One region of the Alteromonas sp. Cnat2-8 genome, then DNA from elsewhere that is predicted to be linked to it. Evidence: predicted binding sites of a transcription regulator. Region 1 holds the regulator's gene; the other holds the start of a gene.

Evidence for each region. The regulator sigma-54, encoded in region 1, starts transcription at its own class of promoters, with help from an activator protein. The targets are predictions, from matches to a motif close to GTTGGCACGNNNNTNGNNT.
Region 2: fliE (flagellar hook-basal body complex protein FliE) is a predicted target of sigma-54. The motif match lies at 6,341-6,359, and genes of this name have one in related genera.

What each region holds. Positions count from the first base shown of each region.
Region 1 covers NZ_JAKREX010000001.1:519,844-530,788, forward strand. The annotation lists gene kdsC (3-deoxy-manno-octulosonate-8-phosphatase KdsC) at 1-140, shown strand, start outside; gene lptC (LPS export ABC transporter periplasmic protein LptC) at 137-715, shown strand; gene lptA (lipopolysaccharide transport periplasmic protein LptA) at 684-1,238, shown strand; gene lptB (LPS export ABC transporter ATP-binding protein) at 1,241-1,966, shown strand; gene MHN00_RS02205 (RNA polymerase factor sigma-54) at 2,040-3,521, shown strand; gene hpf (ribosome hibernation promoting factor) at 3,552-3,839, shown strand; gene ptsN (PTS IIA-like nitrogen regulatory protein PtsN) at 3,853-4,296, shown strand; gene rapZ (RNase adapter RapZ) at 4,381-5,226, shown strand; gene MHN00_RS02225 (HPr family phosphocarrier protein) at 5,226-5,498, shown strand; gene mgtE (magnesium transporter) at 5,673-7,031, shown strand; gene MHN00_RS02235 (response regulator transcription factor) at 7,082-7,834, opposite strand; gene MHN00_RS02240 (spondin domain-containing protein) at 8,055-8,870, shown strand; gene MHN00_RS02245 (spondin domain-containing protein) at 8,883-9,731, shown strand; gene MHN00_RS02250 (ClpXP protease specificity-enhancing factor) at 9,916-10,389, opposite strand; gene sspA (stringent starvation protein SspA) at 10,386-10,945, opposite strand, start outside.
Region 2 covers NZ_JAKREX010000001.1:196,233-207,177, forward strand. The annotation lists gene MHN00_RS00870 (flagellar hook-length control protein FliK) at 1-159, opposite strand, end outside; gene fliJ (flagellar export protein FliJ) at 511-957, opposite strand; gene fliI (flagellar protein export ATPase FliI) at 1,030-2,364, opposite strand; gene fliH (flagellar assembly protein FliH) at 2,357-3,139, opposite strand; gene fliG (flagellar motor switch protein FliG) at 3,179-4,219, opposite strand; gene fliF (flagellar basal-body MS-ring/collar protein FliF) at 4,232-5,926, opposite strand; gene fliE (flagellar hook-basal body complex protein FliE) at 5,939-6,274, opposite strand; gene MHN00_RS00905 (sigma-54 dependent transcriptional regulator) at 6,516-7,853, opposite strand; gene MHN00_RS00910 (ATP-binding protein) at 7,870-9,012, opposite strand; gene MHN00_RS00915 (sigma-54 dependent transcriptional regulator) at 9,149-10,612, opposite strand; gene MHN00_RS00920 (flagellin) at 10,776-10,945, opposite strand, start outside.

The DNA of each region.
Region 1 (10,945 bases):
CCGATGCCCATCCTTACGTAGCAAAACAAGCAAACTGGATTACGACCCTTCCCGGTGGGTTTGGCGCGGTCCGAGAAATATCGGATACCATTTTGCAGGCCAAAGGGGTAGCAAATGAGATTTTTGGAGCTAGTGTATGAGCCTGTTTGGCTTTAATCGCTTAGGATTAAGTATATCAGCGCTATTTATTCTGGCGATGCTGATGTACATCCCTACGTGGATGGAAGAGCAGCCTGAAACGCAGGGGAATCGTGAAAACGATGCGCTAAAGCCCGCCTACAAAGCAAAAAATCTAACCACTACGCTGTACAATCAAGACGGTGAGTTAAATCACAAAGTATTTGCAGAGTCGATGGAGCATTACGACCAGCTTGGCTTTGTATTGTTTCAGCAACCTAAATACACCCTTTATACAGAAAACGCGTCATCACCATGGGTGGTAACCGCTGATGAAGGTACACTATACAATAACGAGCTAATCCAGCTGGAAAACCAAGTTAATATTGAGAACCAAACTGGCGATGACTTTGTCAGAAGTATATCGACCGAGTACATTCAAATTAATTTAGAAACCAAGCAAATGACATCTGACCAACCCGTTGAAATACTGGGCACCCAATATGTCATTTTAAGTAATGGGTTTAACGCGAATTTACGCACACAAGAATACGAGCTTTTAGATCATGTACAAACCACTTATTCCCCTAGCAACTAGTTTATTGCTTGCCATCGCTAGCGGTGCGGTACACGCCAGTGAAGATGATTTTTCGCAGCCCATAAAAATAGGCTCGAACACCCAGTTTATCGACGGTAAAAATAAAACCGCGTTGTACAAAGACGACGTACTCATAACTCAAGGCTCTTTGGTTATTGAAGCTGACGAAGTGGAAGTAATTGCCACTGACGGTGGTGGTCGTGAAATATTTATTGCTAGAGGGAAGCCTGCAAGCTATTCCCAGCAATTGGAAGACGGCACGCCAGTTTCAGCAAAAGCTAATGAAATACGCTATGAAGTGGTGAACCGAACGATTTCTCTTGCCGGAAACGCAGAGTTGAAACAAGACACCAGTAAAGTACAGGGTGACAACATCACGTTCGATATGATTACCGAGCAATTGCTAGCGACTGGGGGCGCAGGTAAAGATGGTGAGGGTCGAGTGACCACAGTATTCACACCTGAGACCATTCGCAAAACTTCGTCTAAGAAAGACAAAAAAGACAACGAGGGCAATGAATAGCAATGGCAACTTTGAGCGCTAAAAATCTTGCTAAGGCTTACAAGTCAAGACAGGTTGTTCGAGATGTAAGTCTGTCTGTCTCAACGGGTCAAATTGTTGGTCTTCTTGGCCCAAATGGCGCTGGTAAGACCACCACATTCTACATGATTGTTGGTTTAGTGAATCTGGATAAAGGCAAGATTGAAATCGACGACAATGAGCTAACTCATCAGCCCATGCACGAGCGTGCACGCCGCGGAATAGGCTACCTACCGCAGGAAGCCTCTATTTTCAGAAAGCTCACAGTGCATGAAAATATCATGGCCATTTTGCAAACCCGTAAAGATTTAAATTCACAACAGCAAGAAGAAGAAGCTGATGCGCTACTTGATGAATTTAATATTAACCATATACGTAATAGTACGGGGATGAGTTTGTCAGGGGGCGAACGCCGTCGCGTTGAGATTGCCCGCGCTCTGGCAGCAAAACCGCAATTTATTTTGTTAGACGAACCATTTGCTGGTGTTGATCCAATATCAGTTAATGATATAAAGAAGATAATACAACATCTTCGCGATAGGGGTATTGGAATCCTTATCACAGACCATAACGTACGAGAGACATTGGATGTTTGTGAAAAGGCGTACATTGTGAGTCATGGCGAGCTTATTGCGCAAGGAACGGCGGAACAGGTTTTAAGTAATCAAAAAGTAAGGGATGTATACCTAGGCGAACAATTCAGGCTATAGTTAATGTAACCGAATTGTCATTTTTCAGTTTCGCTCTGGTATATTCAATTTAGAGCATTTAAATAAGACGTAGATGAAACCATCTTTACAGCTAAAATTTAGCCAACAACTTACCATGACACCTCAGCTTCAGCAGGCCATTAAACTGCTGCAGCTTTCTACACTTGATCTTCAACAAGAGATCCAAGAAGCGCTCGATTCTAATCCGCTATTAGAAGTTGAAGAAGGTAACGACGAGCCGCAACTAGAAAAGAACAATATCGACAACGATGACAGCGGCTCTGAGGCCACTGCTTCTGCATCTAGTGACACATTAGAAGCCGGCGATGCACTTGAGAAAAACGATCTTCCCGATGAGCTGCCAATCGACAGTACGTGGGATGAATACTACTCTGCTTCATCTTCGCCTGCTCCGGGTCCATCCAATGACGACGAGCAAATCTTCCAAGGTGAGACTACTGAAGATATTCAAGAGCACCTTCTTTGGCAAATGCGCCTTACCCATTTCTCGGATACCGATCGCGCAATCGCTACAGCAATCATCGACTCTATTGACGAGTCAGGTTATTTAACCGTTACCCTTGATGATATTTTAGAAGCGGTTAACGATGATGATATGGAAGAGCCGATTGAAATGGACGAAATAGAATGTGTGCTAAAGCGCATTCAGATGTTCGACCCTATTGGTTCTGGCTCACGCTCTCCACAAGAATGTTTGATGGTGCAATTGCGCCAGTTTTCAGAAGACACACCGTGGCTTGCTGAAGCAAAACAACTGATTGAAGAGTACTCTGACTTACTGAGCAGCAAAGACTATCGTACGCTTATGCGTAAAAGCCGATTGAAAGAAGATCAGCTACGCGAGGCAATGCGTTTACTGCAAACCTTGAATCCTCGCCCAGGTAGTGCTTTAGTTACTAAAGAGCCTGAGTACGTTATTCCTGATGTCTCAGTAACCAAGAAAAATGGCCGTTGGGTGGTTGAGCTGAACCCCGACAGTCTGCCTAAGTTAAGCGTAAATCAACAATACGCTGCAATGAGTCGCCGTGCCAAGAATAGTAGCGATTCACAATTCATCCGCTCACACATGCAAGAGGCTAAGTGGTTCATAAAGAGCCTTGAATCTCGTAACGAAACCTTAATGAAGGTTGCAAACTGCATTGTGCAGCAGCAAATGGGCTTTTTTGAGCACGGCCCGGAAATGATGAAACCAATGGTGCTAAATGATGTCGCAGAAATGGTAGATATGCACGAATCCACTATTTCGCGAGTGACAACGCAAAAGTACATGCATACGCCACGTGGAATCTTCGAATTGAAGTATTTCTTCTCAAGCCACGTTGCAACAGAGTCTGGTGGTGAATGTTCATCTACAGCGATTCGTGCATTGATCAAGAAATTAGTGGCCGCTGAAAAGCCTAGCAAGCCGCTAAGTGATAGCAAGATTGCTTCATTGTTGGCCGAACAAGGCATTAAAGTTGCCCGGCGAACAATAGCAAAGTACCGGGAATCGTTGTCGATCCCGCCGTCGAACCAACGCAAAAGCCTTATTTAATCGGGCTTAATAATATAAGGAAGACGAAATATGCAAATCAACCTTACTGGTCATCATGTCGAAATCACCGACTCTTTGCGTAATTATGTCGATACGAAGTTCAGCAAACTTGAACGTCACTTTGATCACATTTCTAATGTGCATGTCATCCTGAACGTTGAAAAATTAAATCAAAAAGCCGAAGCGACCGTTCATTTAAGTGGCGCTGAAGTATTCGCATCCTCAGAAAATACCGACATGTATGCGGCGATTGACAGCATGGTTGATAAACTCGACCGGCAGGTAATCAAGCATAAGGAAAAACTGAAAAAACATTAGTAGTTAATTAAGCATGGATATACAAGCCATCGTAAGTCTGGACCGCACCGAGTGTGCGGTTCAGTGTAATAGTAAAAAGCGAATTCTTGAGATCATCGCTGATATCGCTGCCAAGCAAAACGAGAACATTGATCAGGCAACGGTACTCAACAGTTTGATGGCTCGAGAGCGTATGGGTAGTACAGGCATTGGCAATGGTATCGCCCTGCCCCACGGACGCCTGCCGGGCCTTGAGAAAGTGATTGCCATTGTTGTAACCAGCACGCCAGCAATCGACTTTGACGCCCTTGACGAGAAACCCGTAGACATCTTTTTTGCGCTACTCGTTCCCGAGGAGCAGACCGAAGGACACCTTCAAACGCTGGCCACCGTGGCTGGTAAACTAAGCGACAAAGAAACGATTAAAGCAATACGTCGCGCAACGACAAGCGACGATATTCTATCTGCATTAAGTTAAACATTAAGCGCCTATTAACCGTTTAGTGGGCGCCTAATTCAACAACGCGTATGTGATAAAACCAGAGTATTAGGGAGAAAGTAGGTGAAGCTGATAATAATCAGTGGTCGTTCGGGGTCTGGTAAGTCTGTCGCACTTCGCGCATTGGAAGATTTAGGTTATTACTGTGTTGATAATATCCCGGTAAACTTACTTCCCACCTTAACCCATACAGTTGTTGACGAGTACGATCAGGTTGCGGTAAGTATCGATGTGAGAAACTTACCTAAAAATCCTGACGATTTGGTGGAAATTCTAGACTACCTGCCTTCTTCGTGGTCGATGACCATTGTTTACATTGACGCGAGCGATGATGTACTGGTTAAGCGTTTTAGCGAAACACGTCGTCTTCACCCTCTCGCCAAGCTTAATAAATCGCTTTCAGAAGCCATTAAAGCGGAGTCTGCCCTACTTGCTCCTATTGCAGAACGCGCAGATTTATATTTGGACACTGATAAGCTTACCATTCACCAACTGGCAGAGTTAATTCGAGAGCGTATCTTGGGTAAGAAAAGCTCACGCCTTGTGCTTGTGTTTGAGTCGTTTGGCTTTAAGCACGGCATTCCTAAAGATGCGGATTACGTTTTTGATGCCCGCTTTTTACCTAACCCCCACTGGGAGCCCGACCTTAAACATCTGACCGGATTAGACGCACCAGTAGAAGTATTTTTGGGGTCGCAGCCTGTAGTGACCAAGTTCATTTGGCAAATTCAGAATTTAATAACGACATGGCTGCCTCATTTAGAGCGCAATAACAGAAGTTACGTAACCGTAGCCATTGGCTGTACTGGCGGGCAACACCGTTCGGTTTATATCGCACAGACCCTGTCGAAAACCTTCAGTGAAATACACCCTGATGTTCAAATTCGCCATAGAGAGCTGAATCAGTAATGACTATTCAAAAAACGCTAACTATCGTCAATAAGTTAGGGTTGCATGCGAGAGCGGCGACCCAACTGGTTAAACTGGCTAATCAATTCGACGCTAAAATTATCTTAAAAAAAGGCGATAAAGAAGCAGACGCAAGCAGTGTATTGGGATTAATGATGCTTGAAAGCCATCAAGGTGAACAGGTAGATGTGATTGTGGACGGCAGTGATGCTGTTGATGCACTTGCAGCTATTGAAGAGCTTATTGAGGGCAGATTTAACGAAGACGAATAGTCTTACTTACCCAATCCATTGACCAATTAATCAACACTTAGCGCAGTTATCTTAAAATCCTGCGCAAAACCTACGCAATTATCATGACAGACTCATCATAATTGCGATATTCTACGCCCACTTAGGCTCTATGGCCTGCATTGTTCATCTTTTAGCTTGTAGGAATAACGCCTTATGGCAGAAGCGCTTGTTTCTAAATACGTACAAACTCAGTTACGCGCACTCAACGCTGCGTTGACCAACGGTCAATTCGTATCTGTACGTAAGCTTCTGCTTGAATTACCGCCTTCAGACGTCGCCCACATTCTTGAATCTAGCCCAAGCAGAACCCGTGACGAATTATGGGAGCTCATTGATGGTGACTTTCACGGCGACATTTTAGAAGAACTGTCTGACGATGTTCGAAACGGTATCATTACAAAAATGCTTCCCGCTAATGTGGTTGACGCACTTGAAGAGATGGATACCGATGACTTAGCAGAGACGCTAAGCAGCCTTCCCGAGCCAGTATTGGCCGATATTCTAGATTCGATGGATGCACAAGATCGCGTGCGCGCAGAGCAAGCGCTGTCTTACGGTGAGGAAACCGCTGGTTTCATCATGAACACCGACACCATCACATTACGTCCAGATGTGACCATTGACGTGGTTCTGCGCTATATCCGCTTAAAAGGCGAGCTACCTGAGAATACGGATACGTTTTACGTGGTAAACCGAACTGACAACCTTGTTGGTATCGTTCCGGTTACCCGTTTACTCACCGCAGATACCGACGATAAAGTGTCTGACGTTATGGACGAGGAATCTGAAGCGATTCCTGTGAATATGCCAGACGATGAAGTGGCAAGCCTGTTCGAGCGATACAATTGGCTTTCAGCACCTGTTGTAGATGAAAACCATCGCTTAGTGGGCCGAATTACCATTGATGACGTGGTTGATATTATTCGTGAGGACGCCGAGCACTCGATGATGAGTATGGCGGGTCTTGATGATGACGAAGATACCTTTGCACCCGTTATGCAAAGTACCAAACGACGCTCGGTGTGGCTGGCGGTAAACTTAGTGACGGCGCTAATGGCTGCGATGGTGAGTGATCTATTTGAAGCAACGCTCAGCCAACTGGCTGTGTTAGCTATATTAAATACCATTGTCCCCAGTATGGGCGGTGTAGCGGGTAATCAGACGCTAACGCTAGTTATTCGCGGTATGGCACTAGGCCATGTTAACGCGAGTAACTCACGATGGCTTATCAGTAAAGAAATATCCATCGGCTTTTTAAACGGTGCCATTTGGGCGGTGCTTATTGCCTCTGTCATAGCGTTATGGAAACAAGATTACATGCTGGGCGTAATTATTGCCTTTGCCATGATGGTAAACATGATTGCGGCTGCTTTAGCGGGTGCAACCTTACCTATGATCATGAAGCGTCTTAAGATAGACCCTGCCCTAGCTGGCAGTGTTATCTTAACTACGATAACCGATGTAGTGGGTATTTTTGCTTTCTTAGGTACTGCGACGCTGTTTCTAATTTAAGTTAATTTTGAACTCTCATGCCTGATAGGGCATGGTGAGCTAAAAAATACTCATGCAATAAGCGCTTTCGCTATATATCCATTGACGTTCAACTTGTAACCCACACCCCAGACGGTTTCTACTAGCTGTCCACCATTTTCAATACTGTTGATTTTATCAAGCTTAGTGCGTAAACGATTTATATGGGTATTCACCGTGTGCTCGTAGCCTTCGTGGTTATAGCCCCACACCTCACTGAGCAATTGATTGCGAGAAAAAACTTGGTTTGGATGACGACAAAAATAATCCAGTAGCGCAAACTCCCTAGCCGTTAACGTTAGCACTTGGCCATTTAAGGTTACGCTATGAAATCGCTGGTCGATTTTAAGGGGTCCTATTTCGATGCGCTCTTCACTACCTTGAGATGGTCTTAAATGTTCTTGGCTAGGCATACTTCTGCGCATATGGGAGCGAATACGGGCAATAAACATACGTGCATCAAATGGCCCTGATAGATAATCATCTACGCCTACTTCATAGTAGTTTGCTTCATCTACCTCTTCGTCGGCCACATCGCCTGTCATCGCGTCACTTTCCACTGCCATCACCCAACTTTCGGGGTTCGTATCAACAAGGCCTTTTATACGATTAAGACAGATAATATTTCCATGCGACTCAACAATAACGAGCGAATAATGCTGCGCCTTAAGCAACGACTCTGCGGATTGAAAATTAGAGACTGCGTCGTAAAGAAAGCTATGCTTACTTAAGCATTGCGATATGTTCTGTTGAAACTTATTTCCACTGTAGATGATAAGGATCATATCTCGCTCCTAATTCGCCAATAAAAAACAAGACCAGTGTGTTCGTGGTTTTCTTTCACAGTGATTACAATTTTTTTAAAAAATATAAATTCAGAATTTATAACAGCACTGTTATTTATTGAGACGAATCTGTGTGCGTTTTGTGAAAGTTCTGTGATGAATTGGACATTTTACTGCCCTAAATTTTTATGCGATTTAAGCCATAAATAAGGACAATAAAATGAAATTCACTAAACTTGCTAGCGCAACGCTTTTGTCGCTAGCAGCAGTATCAGTAAGCCAAGCTGTCACTTTAGACATTGAAATTACCAACCTGACTCAGGCGCAGAGTTTTACGCCGCGTTTAGTCATAGCTCACGATGACACCGTCGATGCCTTTGAAGTTGGGCAACCTGCGTCATCAGCTCTAGCGTGGTTAGCTGAAGCTGGTGTTATTGACGACGAACAAAATGCTGATTCAAGCGGCGCAAACTTTGAAGCGTTACTCGGCCCTGTTGATACCGACAATGGTTCAAATACGTGGCACCGTTTTGGCGGACTTCTCGCGCCGAAAGCTACGTTAAGCTATCCCTTCGATACTATGGACAAGCCATATCTTTCGCTACTTTCCATGCTAATACCTACTAACGACGCTTTTGTTGGTATGGACAGTATTGAAATTCCAACCGAGCCGGGTACCTACACTTATTACCTTAATGCATACGATGCCGGTACTGAGCTTAACGATGAACTAAATAGTGCCCGTACAGATGTTGTTGAAGCTGGAACCGGAAACGCGCTGGGTGGATATGGCGTACCGGGTGTTGCCGGTGGCGGCGCTCCAACTCGTATTGTTGATTTGGGTACAGGTGGCACGGGTGTGGGTGCACAAATCGTTAATGGCGAAATAGAAGATGGTGAAGATGGCCCAGTACACATCCACCGCAATGCGCTTGGTGATACTGATAGCGCCGCTGGTGCCAGTGATCTGGACTCTACCGTACACCGTTGGTTGAACCCAGTAGCACGTGTAGTTATTACTGTTCCTGCATCTTAAGGAGCCAATACGATGAATAATCCAGTAATTAAACTCAGTACATTATTGATGCTTTCAGCGCTTCTTGCTGCCTGCGGCGACGATGGTGATACAGGCCCTCAAGGACCAGCGGGTCCGCAGGGAGAAGCAGGTACTGACGGACAAGATGGTACGGATGGCCAGGACGGTTCTGACGGACAAGACGGTATCAACGGTAATTCAGCGGTTTATACCGTACAAATTACCAACTTAACTTACTCTCAGCCCTTTGCACCTGCCGCCGTCATATTGCATGAGTCAGGCTTCCATTCCTTTAATGAGGGCGAGCCAGCCAGCATGGGCATTGAAATAATGGCTGAAGGCGGTGACCCGTCTATGGTCATTACTGAAGCCATGGACTCCACGGACTTTTTGGATGCGCAAAACTCTGGGGGCATATTGGGTCCTCGCTCAATGGGCGCAGAACTAACTCTTGTGGTTCCAGAACTCGATGCTGACGACCTTCGCCTTACGGTAACGACCATGCTGGTCAACACCAACGACGCATTCACCGGCTTAAACGCTGCGAATGTAAGCAACATGGCGGTTGGTGATATAAAAACGTTCATGACAGTGACTTGGGATGCGGGTACAGAAGCAAACACAGAAACAGCTGCTACTATGCCAGGCCCTGCCGCTAGTGCAGCGGGTGGCGGCGGAGAAGCTGCGGGCTATGATGTGGTGAGGGATGATCTTGCCGATGCAGTAAGACTTCACCAAGGTGTAGTCACTAGTGCAAACGCTGACGATCCAAGCCGTGAGGGCCTGTCTACATCGGTACTAACCGAGGCCCATCGCTTTGATTTCCCAACGAGCCGCGTGGTGATAACCCGAACCCGTTAAATGGTCAAACGCAGTACCACCTGAAAGCGCCCTATTACGCAGGTAATGGGGTGTTTTTACTTTTGTGCGAAGGGGAACGGGAGATAAAACTTAACGGGAATAAGAAAGATAAGCGCTGGCTTTGCTGAGTAGATAAACTTCACAAAACCAGGCTAATACGTTATTTGATAAGCTATTTAATAAGTTACTTAATAACTTTAAGGGTAGGTTTACCCTTTTTAGGTGGAACAGGTGCGTCTTTCACGTCGCTTGCATCAGCATCTTCCAGCGACGTCGGGCCGCTTGGTTGAGAAACATCTTCAGATGTTTCTGGACGCTCTTGCTGCGCACGAGCCACATCTTCTTCAGTGGCGAATACTGTACCTGCACCATTTTCTCTTGCGTAAATAGCCATTACCGCTTCACAAGGCATACTTAATCTTCTAGGTTGCCCAGAGAAGCGCGCTTGAAACGATAAGCCATCTAAATCAAGAGAAAAGTTAACACACGCACTAGGCGATACGTTTAAAACGATCTGACCGTCTTTCACGAATTCCTGCGGCACTTCAACCAACTCGTTGGTTGCATCTACCACAATGTACGGCGTTAAGTCGTTATCAACAATCCACTCATAAAAAGCCCTAAGCAAATAGGGCTGGTTTGACGTCATAGATGTCATAGCGGGTTGTGGATCTCACGCTCTTGGTCAGTCAAAGACGCTTTAAATGAGCTACGAGAGAAAATACGGTTCATGTAAGCGTTAATTTCTTTGCTGCCAGCACCGTTTAGTTCAATACCTAGTGCAGGTAAACGCCATAATAGCGGAGCAAGGTAGCAATCAACCAAGCTGAACTCTTCGCTCATAAAGTAAGGCATTTCACCAAATACAGGCGCAAGAGATAGCAAAGCTTCACGCAGCTCATTACGTGCTGCTTCTACATCACCTTCGCCACGGAAAATACGGGCAGCAAGCGAGTACCAGTCTTGCTCGATGCGGTGCATCATAAGGCGGCTCTGACCACGTGATACTGGGTAAACCGGCATAAGTGGTGGATGAGGGAAACGCTCATCAAGGTATTCCATGATGATGTGCGACTTGTAAAGTACAAGCTCGCGATCAACTAGAGTTGGAACAGTACCGTAAGGGTTAAGCTCCAACAGATCTTCAGACAAGTTGCTAGGATCTGTGTAGCTGATTTCAACACCCACACCTTTTTCTGCCAACACAATACGCA
Region 2 (10,945 bases), 320 kb from region 1:
GGTCGTTTTCGCGTCTTGATAAAGTCGGTTAAATGCTTGGTTATTTTCATTGTTCGCTTGTTGCTGAGTTCCGATACCCGTTCCAACGGCTTTCGCCGTACCAGAAGCAGAGAATGGTAATGCGGCAATGTCTGTTTTACGTGCGGCAACTTGTTGCATATTGTCCTACCGTCCTACATTTAAATCGTCTTTCACCAAGAAGACGTATCGTGATGCGAATGATTCACTTGGCGTTTTATTACAAAAAACTTGATGCCATTTCATCGCAAACCCACCAACGCTTACTTTAATTACAATCACTTAGCATTACTTAGTCAGCATGTATCGCTATGATTTTTCGCTACGGCCCTTAGTCGCCCTCGCTGAATTTCAAACGCTATACTGTGTGATGAAACTCAAAGAAACGATGATTTACCGTAGTAGCGATTGCAAAGTAATTACGTCGCGCTAGTACATTATGAAATGGTTTTTGCAAGGGTTGAGCCAAAGTGGCAGAGGCTCGACTAATTATCAGAAAGGCGAGCGCTTAGCTCTGAAAAATCGTTGGGTAGCGAACTCATCCATCATGGCCTGCTCAGCTCTGGCTTCTTTTTTCTGCTCTGCCAACTTTTTCTTATCTAGCAACAAGGTAACAGCTTTCACTTTTTGTTGTTGCTTTAGCCAAAGTTGCTTTCGCTGATCCGCCGCCATTTGTGCACGAGCAATCACTTGCATCTGTTGTTCGCATGCTTTATCCAGTTTTCCAACGAAGGATAAATGCTGCTGATAATAGGTGGCGGTAACACCTGCTTGACCGGTTTGTTGAATACCTTTTATGTAGTCAATGCGGTACTGCTCAAGACTGGTTAGCTTTTGCTTTTGCTGATTAACGTTCTGTTGGGCCTGTTTGTAGTATCGGGCTTCTCGCTGCTCTTTTTCGCGCTCGAATTCGGCTAAACGTTCTAGTTGTTTAGACATTATGCGATACCTTTTGAAAAGTTGACGACTTCTGGATCATAGGCAAGCTAACTTGCATTGCAGCACTATACATTAGCCTTGCCCCAGCCCTTTAGCCAGTGCAGCCATGCCTTCTAAGCTCTCGTCATACGGTATGACTTGTTTCATCCCTTGCTGCAATAAAGCGTTGATTGCAGGCTCTGCGCGAATAGCCAGATCAATACGCGGGTCTGAACCTTTCGCATAAGCGCCAATAGAAATGAGGTCTTGGTTTTGTTTGTAGTTTGAATAAACTTGTCGAATACGACGCGCCATCAATTGATGTTCTTCGCTCACGACCATAGGCATTACACGGCTTATTGACGCCTCAATATCAATAGCAGGGTAATGACCGCTATCGGCAAGGGTTCGCGACAACACCACGTGACCATCTAATATAGCGCGAGCGGCGTCGGCAATGGGGTCTTGCAAATCGTCACCTTCGGTTAGCACCGTATAAAAAGCCGTGATAGAGCCTTGGCGCTCGCTACCGTTACCTGCACGCTCAACCAAAGCGGGAAGCCGAGCAAATACCGAAGGTGGATAACCTTTTGTGGCCGGTGGCTCACCCACAGCCAACGCAATCTCGCGCTGCGCCATGGCATAGCGTGTTAAAGAATCAATCAGCAGCAGTACTTTCATGCCTTTATCACGAAAATATTCAGCGATAGTTACCGCCGTCTCACAGCCCTTTAAACGCATAAGCGGTGAAGTATCGGCTGGCGCTGCCACTACAACCGCCCGTTGGCGTTCTTCTTCTGTCAGTATTTCGTGGATAAACTCTTTTACTTCTCGGCCACGCTCACCTACAAGCCCAACCACGACCACATCGGCTTCACAGCCTCGGGTCATCATGCCAAGTAGCACACTTTTACCCACGCCACTTCCTGCAAAAAGCCCCATACGCTGACCAACGCCAACCGTATTTAACGCATTGATGGCACGTACGCCAACATCCATAGGGGTGTTGATTGGACGGCGAATGAGCGGGTTCATAGGAGGACGCGTGGTGGGAGCTCGCGCGTCGGCATTAATTTCACCCAGTCCGTCAAGGGGCTGACCGTTGCCATCGACCACACGACCCAACAGTCCCATACCTACCGGCAAACCGCTTTGCCGGTTTAACGGCATAACGCGACTCCCTGGCACAATACCGCGAACCGCTTCAGTGGGCATCAAATAGGTAATATCATCACCAAAGCCAACTACTTCAGCTTCTATTTCGCCTTCAATGGTTTGCACTAAACATTGACTGCCCACCGGCAGCTGGCAACCTACAGCTTCAAGGGTAAGCCCTATGCCCCGAACTAATTTTCCCGCTGCAACAACGGGTGGCGATGTCACTTGTTTAGTAAGTGATTCAAAATGGGCATGCCAAGGGCTAGTCATTAGATAAACCTTGGTTTAAAAGAAACTTATCGATAACGTCGCGGCATCGACGCTCAATCGACACATCTACGGCATTTTGCACAGTGGTAATGTCACAGCCACCGCGTTCCATTGCTGTTGCTTCAACCAAATTCCAGCCTTTTTTGGTAATTTCCTCTTCACCAAAATGCTCTTTTACCAATTCAATATCTTCAGGATTCATATGAATTTGATAGTCAGCTTGATTAATTGGTAGCGCCTTAATACCTTCGCTTAACGCCTGCATTATAACCTGTTGGTTAGTACTTACCTCTGTTTTAATAACTGCTTTTGCAAGAGTAACGGCGAGTTTTACCAATTGATCTCGGGTTTCATCGTTGGCTTGCGAGAGTGGGTCGTGAAATTTTTCAGCAAGCATTTGCCACACTTCGGCTTGTGCCGTCATTTGCTGGCGGCCTTCTTCAAGCCCTTGTTCAAGTCCTTCGGTGTGACCTTGCTCTTTACCTTCCGCTAAACCTGCTTCAAGGCCTTGCGCTTTTCCTTCTTCAAAACCTTTTTCTTTACCTTCCTGATAACCTTCATCATAAGCAGCCTGACGTATAGCTTCTATTTCTTCAGCGGTAGGCGGCTTAATCTCTTCCTCAACTTCAGGCGGTTCATACTTCCAGTCCGAACGTTTGTTTAACGCGTTGGTCGGCTCGTTTTCTCGGGGTGCAGTGGGGTCATCAACGAAAGGTAGGTCCCATTTTTTAGCTTCATTTACTTCGTTTTCGCTGAAACTTTTTTTGGCAGTCATATATTTACCTAGGCTAAATGAGTGACGGGACTAGCGTTCCTACAGGAACTCTTCGCCACCGCCACCACCAAGCATGATTTCACCAGAGTCAGAAAGTCGACGGGCAACAGAAAGGATCTCTTTCTGCGCTGTTTCCACTTCACTAATACGCACAGGACCGAGCGCTTCCAAATCATCATTAAGCATTTCAGCAGCACGCTTAGACATGTTGCGCATAATTTTGTCTTTGAGCTCTTCGTCAGCACCTTTAATGGCTTTAAGCAGCGCGTCTTGCTGTACTTCGCGCAGTATGGCCTGAATACCCTTGTCGTCTACATCGACTAAATTGTCGAATACAAACATCAGGTCTTGAATTTGCTGGCTCATCTCTTCGTCTTGCTCGCGAATAGCATCCATCAACTGACCTTCTATCGCGGTATCTAGGTAGTTCATAATGTTCGCTGCAGACTTCAAGCCGCCCATTTTGGCTGCTTGTGTACCCGCTTGACCTGCAAACTGTTTCTCCATGATTTCGTTCAGCTCTTGTAGTGCAGCCGGCTGAACTTCCTCTAGATTTGCTATACGCATTAGCAAGTCGAGTCGCACTTTTTCAGGGAACTGCGCCAATATTTCAGCACTTTGTTCAGGCTCTAAATAAGACAATACGATAGTTTGAATCTGCGGGTGCTCATTGCGAATAATGCTGGCTACTTGCTTAGAATCCATCCACTTCAATGAGTCTAGGCCTTTTGCACCGCTTCCCATCAGGATTTGATCAATTAGGTTTGCCGCCTTATCTTCACCTAACGCGGCTGTTAGCGCACGTTTAACAAAGTCTTGGCTTTGGAAGCCAATGGTACTGTAATTCTGAATTTCTTCGATAAAGTGCTTATGAACCGCCGTAATTTTGGTTTGCGTCATATCGTCCACTTTTGCCATTTCAGTACCGAGCTTTTGTACTTGCTTGGGCTCTAAGTGTTTCAATATCTGGGCGGCGTCTTCTTCAGAAAGACTCAGCAGCAAGATGGCCGCTTTTTCTACGCCTTCTAATTTACTGACGTCGTATGACGGCTCGTCAACATTGGCAAGTTCTTCAGCCATAATCTTATCTCACTACTCGTCTTGCATTAACCAGCCCTTCACGACTTGGGCTGATAACTCAGGTTCATTGGCCACAAGGGCACGTACAGCTTTAAGTACATCTTCATCTTTGTGCAGGTCAGGCAGCATGAGTGAACCATCTGGCGCAAAACCTACCTGTCCTTCGTCAAAGTCAGACGTTAACATGCTAATGGTGTCGTCGCCTAAATCTAAGCCCTCGTCTGCATCAAATTCATCGGCGTCGTTCGACTCATCAGGATTAATAAGACGACGTAGCATAGGACGAATCACGAAGATGATAAGCACTATTATAACCAAGCCACCAACAACTAGCTTAAGAATTGGTAGAAATCCGGGCTGCTCCCAAATAGGCGCGTCTTCAATTTCCCCTGCGTCCATCCGAGTAAAGGGCACGCTTACAACTTCTAACGAATCACCACGGGTAACGTCAAAGCCAATGCCGCCCTGTAAAAGCCTACGTATGTTGAGAATCTCTTCTTGTTTACGCGGTGTTGGCGTCATCGCACCGTCTTCACCCGCAACTTGGGTATAGTCCACCGCCACAGATACACTTAATCTGCGAATAACCCCTGTCTGTTTCTTGGTATGACTGATAGTGGTATCAAGTTCGTAGTTGCGTGTTGATTCTTTCGCTGTGCGCCCCGGCATAGTTTGTTGACTGCCGCCCACAGCATTTTCTGGAATATTAGAATCTAACGGAGGCTGATTAGACAGTGCACCAGGAATACCGCCAACACCTCCACCTACGCTGTTTTCTTCCATTATCATTTCACTGCGAACCGCAGGTAAATCAGGGTTGTAGCTACGCTGTGTTTGTTCCATAGCTGTAAAGTCCATGGTAACGTCAGCTTGTGCTGTGTAGTTACCTATGCCCAATACTGGAATCAGTATCGCGTCAATTTTTTCTAAGTACTCTTGCTCACGCTGGCGCTCAATCTCGTATTCTTTTCTGGCACGAGCACTCATAGAATCTTGAGAGCCTGAGTTCAGCAGACGACCATTGCTGTCTGTTACTGTTACCTTAGACGGCTCCATGTTTTGAACTGCAGACGCAACGATATCGACAACAGCATCAACCTCTTCACCTGCAATAACGGCACCGCGCTTAGCCGTTAGCACAACGGTTGCCGACGCTTTCTTCTCTCTTCGCGCAAATACGTTCTCTTTAGGCATAGCTAACAAGACACGGGCTTTTTGAATGCTTGCGATATCTTCGATGGTAGCCGCGATTTGTTGCTCGCGGGCGTGTTTTAAACGTTCCATCTCAACACGCTGGCTCACACCAAACCCCATATCCTGCATAATGATATCGGTACCGGCATCAGAGGCCTTTGTTAGCCCTTGGCGGGTCATGCCTAAACGGATGTTTTGGAATTCGTCACTTCTCACGTAAACAATATTGCCTTCAAGCTTATAGTCGATTTGGTTTGCATCCATATAATCGAGAGTTTCAATAAGCTCTTGGGTTTCCATTTTCGCAAGTGGACGGTAATCAGGTTCTTGCGACCAGATAAGAATAAAAATAGCGATGGCGACGCAGATTACCAAAACAACCACAAGGGCCATTTGGCGCATCATATCTGCGCTACCTAAAGTGTCCATAAAACCAGATTTGTTTTCTGGCTCATTGTCCACTGCTTGATTTTGATCAGGAACCGTAAGGTTTGTACCTGTAGCTTCAGCCATAACCTACTCCACCTACACCGGCATATTCATTATTGTTTTATAGGCTTCAAGTACTTTGTTACGTACTTGAACAGTGGCTTCAAAAGCAATGCCCGCCTTTTCTTTCGTCAGCATAACTTGAGCTAGACTTAAGTTAGGGTCGCCCATTTCAAAACGCTGCTGCGCGTCTTTAGATTCGAGCTGCATGCCGTTTACACCATCTACCGCATTCTTTAGCATGGTCGAGAAATCACTTGCCGAGCTATTAACTTCACTAAGCGGCTGCTGTTGAGGCTCATTAACTTGAAGACGAGTTTGCCCAATCATGTTCTGCATTTCTTGATACAAACTATTGGCTTTAACGTCCATAACCACTCCTAGTGCTTTTTCGAGACCGCCTGAACATCGGCGTATAACTTATGTATAGAGGGGATTTAGCAAAGGGCTTGCCAACTTTAAAAAACAATATATATCAATAAGATAAATCAAAAATAAGAGGGTTAGCCAAATTTATGGCGTTTGATTTAGTGTGAGCAACAAAAAACCGCCGCCTTCTTTACTACAAAGGCGACGGATAAGGACGAGGAAACCGAAAGTGTAGAAAGCGACCTTATGCGGGCACTTCAATACCGTCTTCGCGCATGCGCGCTAATTTGTAACGAAGGGTTCTTGGACTAATGCCGAGCTTTTCTGCCACATCTTTACGCTTGCCGTTACACGACACCAATGTATCGAGGATAATTTGATGTTCTTGGTAGCGCAGCTCAGACCCTAGCCTATTTTCTTCAACATGCTCTTGCAGTGTTTCAACAGGTGCAGTCATGTCTTCGTCAATCATTAAATCGCTGGCGTCGATTTCATTGTGTTCACATAAAATAAGCGCCCTTTGAACCACGTTTTCTAGTTCGCGAACGTTCCCTGGCCAGCTGTATTGTGATAGCTTATTGCGTGCTGCTGCGCTTAACCTGATAGTACCCAGCCCTTGAGAACTAGCGTGACGCTGAACCAGGTGTTCGGCAAGAGGGACAATATCACCCGGACGTTCCGAAAGCGGGCGCCACTCAATAGGGAATACATTTAAGCGGTAGTACAAATCTTCTCTGAACTCTCCCGCATCCACTGCTTTTCTCAAATCTCTGTTACTTGTAGCAATAACACGGACGTTGAGCTTAACCGTTTTACGTCCGCCAAGACGCTCTACTTCGCGCTCTTGTAACACGCGTAGCAGTTTAGCTTGAAGCGCCAAATCCATCTCGGTTATTTCATCAAGTAACAGCGTACCGTCTTGGGCTTGTTCAAATTTACCCGGGCAAGCTTGGATTGCGCCGGTGAACGCACCTTTTTCGTAACCAAACAAGGTCGCTTCTAGCATATTCTCTGGTATGGCTGCACAGTTGATGGCGACAAATGGCGCTTCACTGCGCGGCGACTGATCGTGAATATAGCGAGACAGCACTTCTTTACCCGAACCGCTTGGTCCCATTACCATCACAGTGGCGTCGGACTTCGCGACTTTGCGAGAAAGCTCAAGTAACTTCAAGCTAGAAGGGTCAGCAACAATAGGCGTGCGTGACTCTATTTTTTGTGCAGGCGCGTAGCGTCCCACTAAATTAAGCAGTACTTCAGGGGCAAACGGTTTTGATAGATAATCTGTTGCGCCATCGCGCATTGCCTGCACGGCATCATCAATAGTGGCATAGGCTGTCATCAATAGCACTGGCATATTGGGGTACTTGGTCTTGATACTTTTAAGTAGCGTTAAACCGCTCATTTCGCCCATTTGAATATCGCTTACCACTAAGTCGACGGAGCGCGAAGACAGCACCATTAACGCTTCTTCAGCACAGTCAGCGGCAACAACCTCATAGTTACCTAACAGAAGGGTGTCTAGGAGTGCTTCGCGTAATCCTGCGTCATCTTCAACAATTAAAATGGTAGTTTTAGACATTATTCTCTCCTATGACCTACGCAACATGAGTCAATGTTTGTGAAGATTGAGCATTCACAACACACGGCAAAGACACACTAAAGCACGCCCCACCTTCTGGCATATTTGATACGCTAAGCAAACCGTTGTGGGCGTTTACGACGGATTTAACCACCGCAAGGCCAAGGCCCGTGCCATGAGTTTTAGTTGTGAAAAACGGTTCAAAAATTTTGTTTTTGAGTTTATCCGGTACGCCAGGACCTTTATCTATAATAGCCACATGCAAACGTTTATCAGACACTGCAGTTTCTACGTGTACGCACTCCCCTTTCGGAGTAACTTGGCTCGCGTTGTGAACAAGGTTTAATAACGCGCCTTGAAGCGCTGTAAGATTACCGGTAATAGATACGTTTTTATCGAAGCCACTAAAAGTTAGCGTTTGCTGTGCTTGAGCCGTCATGGTTTGGGCACTGCCTTCAATTGAAGTAAACAACTCTCCCAAGCTAATTTGGCTGACCACTTGTTCTTCCCCTGACTTAGCGAACAGCAGCATGTCGTTAACCTGACTCTCTAGCTCTTTAAGCCTGTCAGTTAGCTTGTTTGCAAATTGAGTTTGTGCTTCTTGTCCCAAGCCTTTGCGCGTTAAATTAGACGCATAGAGCATGGCCGCAGAAAGAGGCGTACGAATTTGGTGAGCCAAAGATGCTACCATTTTTCCCAAAGAAGACAGGCGCTGCATATGACTCACGCGTGCTTGCAGCTGCCGCGTTTCGGTTAAGTCGGTAATAACTATTAATTGCCCAGGCTCATTTTCTAATGGCGTGATAGAAAGCTTCACTCGGCGACCGTCAACAAGTGAGACTTCATGACCGTCATCAGCGCGAGGCTTGAATGAGCGCGTGATAATACTTCGCCACACTTCCTCTTCCAGCGGTTCACCTAACAGTGCTTTCGCTTGTTCATTGGCTTGGCGTACGATCCCTTTGCCGTCTATAACGATAACGCCCGCAGGCATTACCTGAAGTAAGTGTTCAAGTCGACTCGCCTGCAACCGTAAAGACGAAATATCGTCACTGCTTGACGGGTCGTATTCATCACGAGATATCGCATTATCAATACTATCTAACGCATAGCTTGATGCTGAGTACTCAGTTGATTGTGGTGTGCTGTCAAAAGCCATATTGCCCTCGTCAAATTGCAGACGCTGTTAAACTATGACTTAGATAAAGCAGAAGATGTGCCAATTCATCATTGGCTTATTTTTCAGTTAGATAGGATAAAATTATAGAGGAAAGCGCAACGTCAATTACCTGACATTACGCTTCTTCAGTACGTTGAATATCGTACTTCCGCATTTTCTCGACGAGCGTTGTTCTGCGCATACCAAGTTTGTCGGCAGCTCGAGCCACCACCCAATCTTGATTGTCTAACGCCTGTCGAATGAGGTTTACTTCCAACTCAGAAAGATACTCTTTGAGATTAACCCCTTCTTCAGGTAAAGATGAAGAAACCATTCCGTTCAGACCCTCATGGCTTTGCTCGTTAAGGTCTTCTTCTGGCTCTTGCGCGGCCGCTTCAGCAAAGAGTGCATTGAATGCTTCACGCTCAAGAATTTCTTCTGGATAATCAGGCTCGTAAGCCTGTACATCACCGTATTGATATTTCTCAGGTAAATCGGCGATATCAACGATTTGACCAGGATAAAGAATTGTTAAGCGTTCAACCAAGTTAGACAGCTCACGAACGTTGCCTGCCCATTCGTGCTCCATTAACGAGGCGATCGCTTGCTCGGTAAAGCGCACTCCTTCCACCCCATCACCTTGGATACGGCTATTTAGCTCTTGGAGCAGTAAGGGGATATCGTCTTTTCTTTGTCTAAGTGCAGGGCTATCAATCGGGAATACGTTGAGTCGGTAATACAAGTCCTCACGGAACTTGTCTTCATTGATCATGGTTTCCAAATTGCGGTGCGTCGCGGCGATGATGCGTACGTTACACTGAAGGGGTTTGTTGCCACCTACGCGCTCGAAGGTACGCTCTTGTAACACGCGCAATAATTTAACCTGCATCTGAAGCGGCATATCGCCGATTTCATCCAGAAACAACGTACCGCCTTCCGCTAACTCAAAACGGCCTTTACGCGCGCTGATTGCGCCAGTAAACGCCCCTTTTTCGTGACCAAATAGCTCGCTTTCTAACAGCTCGCCAGGAATGGCACCGCAGTTTACCGGAATAAATGGCCCGTCTTTGCGTTCAGATAAGAAGTGAACATTACGTGCAACGACCTCTTTACCCGTTCCAGACTCTCCTAGAATCAAGACAGTGGCATCAGTCGGAGCAACCTGTTCAACTAATCGACGAACTATTTGTATTTGTTCGCTTTTACCAATAAGGCTTCTAAACAGTCGCGTCTTTGTTCCCGATGTACGAGACAAGCTCGGTTTGCGCCTTGAGTATTCTTGGCAACGATGGATAGCTTGGGTCAAAACGGGATAGGTTAATGGCGTTGCAATAACGCTAACGAGATTACAACCTGCTGATGCTTGGCTATTATTTTCAACCAATGCTACAAATGGTATGTGAGGAAACTTCTCAACCAGTCCACTGACTATGGCTGGCGATATGTGCTCTATAAGAACAGCATCAGCTCCACTATCTTGCAAATACCGTTCGCAATCACTAAAGCCTCGCGATTGACACGATTCTCCCATGAAGGTAACGATAGTTTCCAAGTTTTGAATAAGTTCCTGGTTGTCACTAACCAGCAAAATGTTCTTCATCAATTCCCCGAGAACGCTTTGTTATTATTTACAGTTTAGCGCATTTATAAATTGTAACGACAAAAGATCGGAGCGCAACCGCTGTTTTCGGAAATGTATCAATAAAAAAAGCAGGTTACCCTGCTTCTTTCGATTAATTTTAGCAAAATTAACGTATGTTGGTTTAACTCAACAGTGATAAAACCTGACTTTGCTGCTGATTCGCTTGCGCTTGAACGGTTAGCGCCGCCTGACCAAGCACATCGTTTGACGCCTGCTGTGACACAGCTTGAGCAAAATCAAGATCTTGAATGCGGCTACGCGCTTCAGCGGTGTTCACGTTAGCTTGAGTAA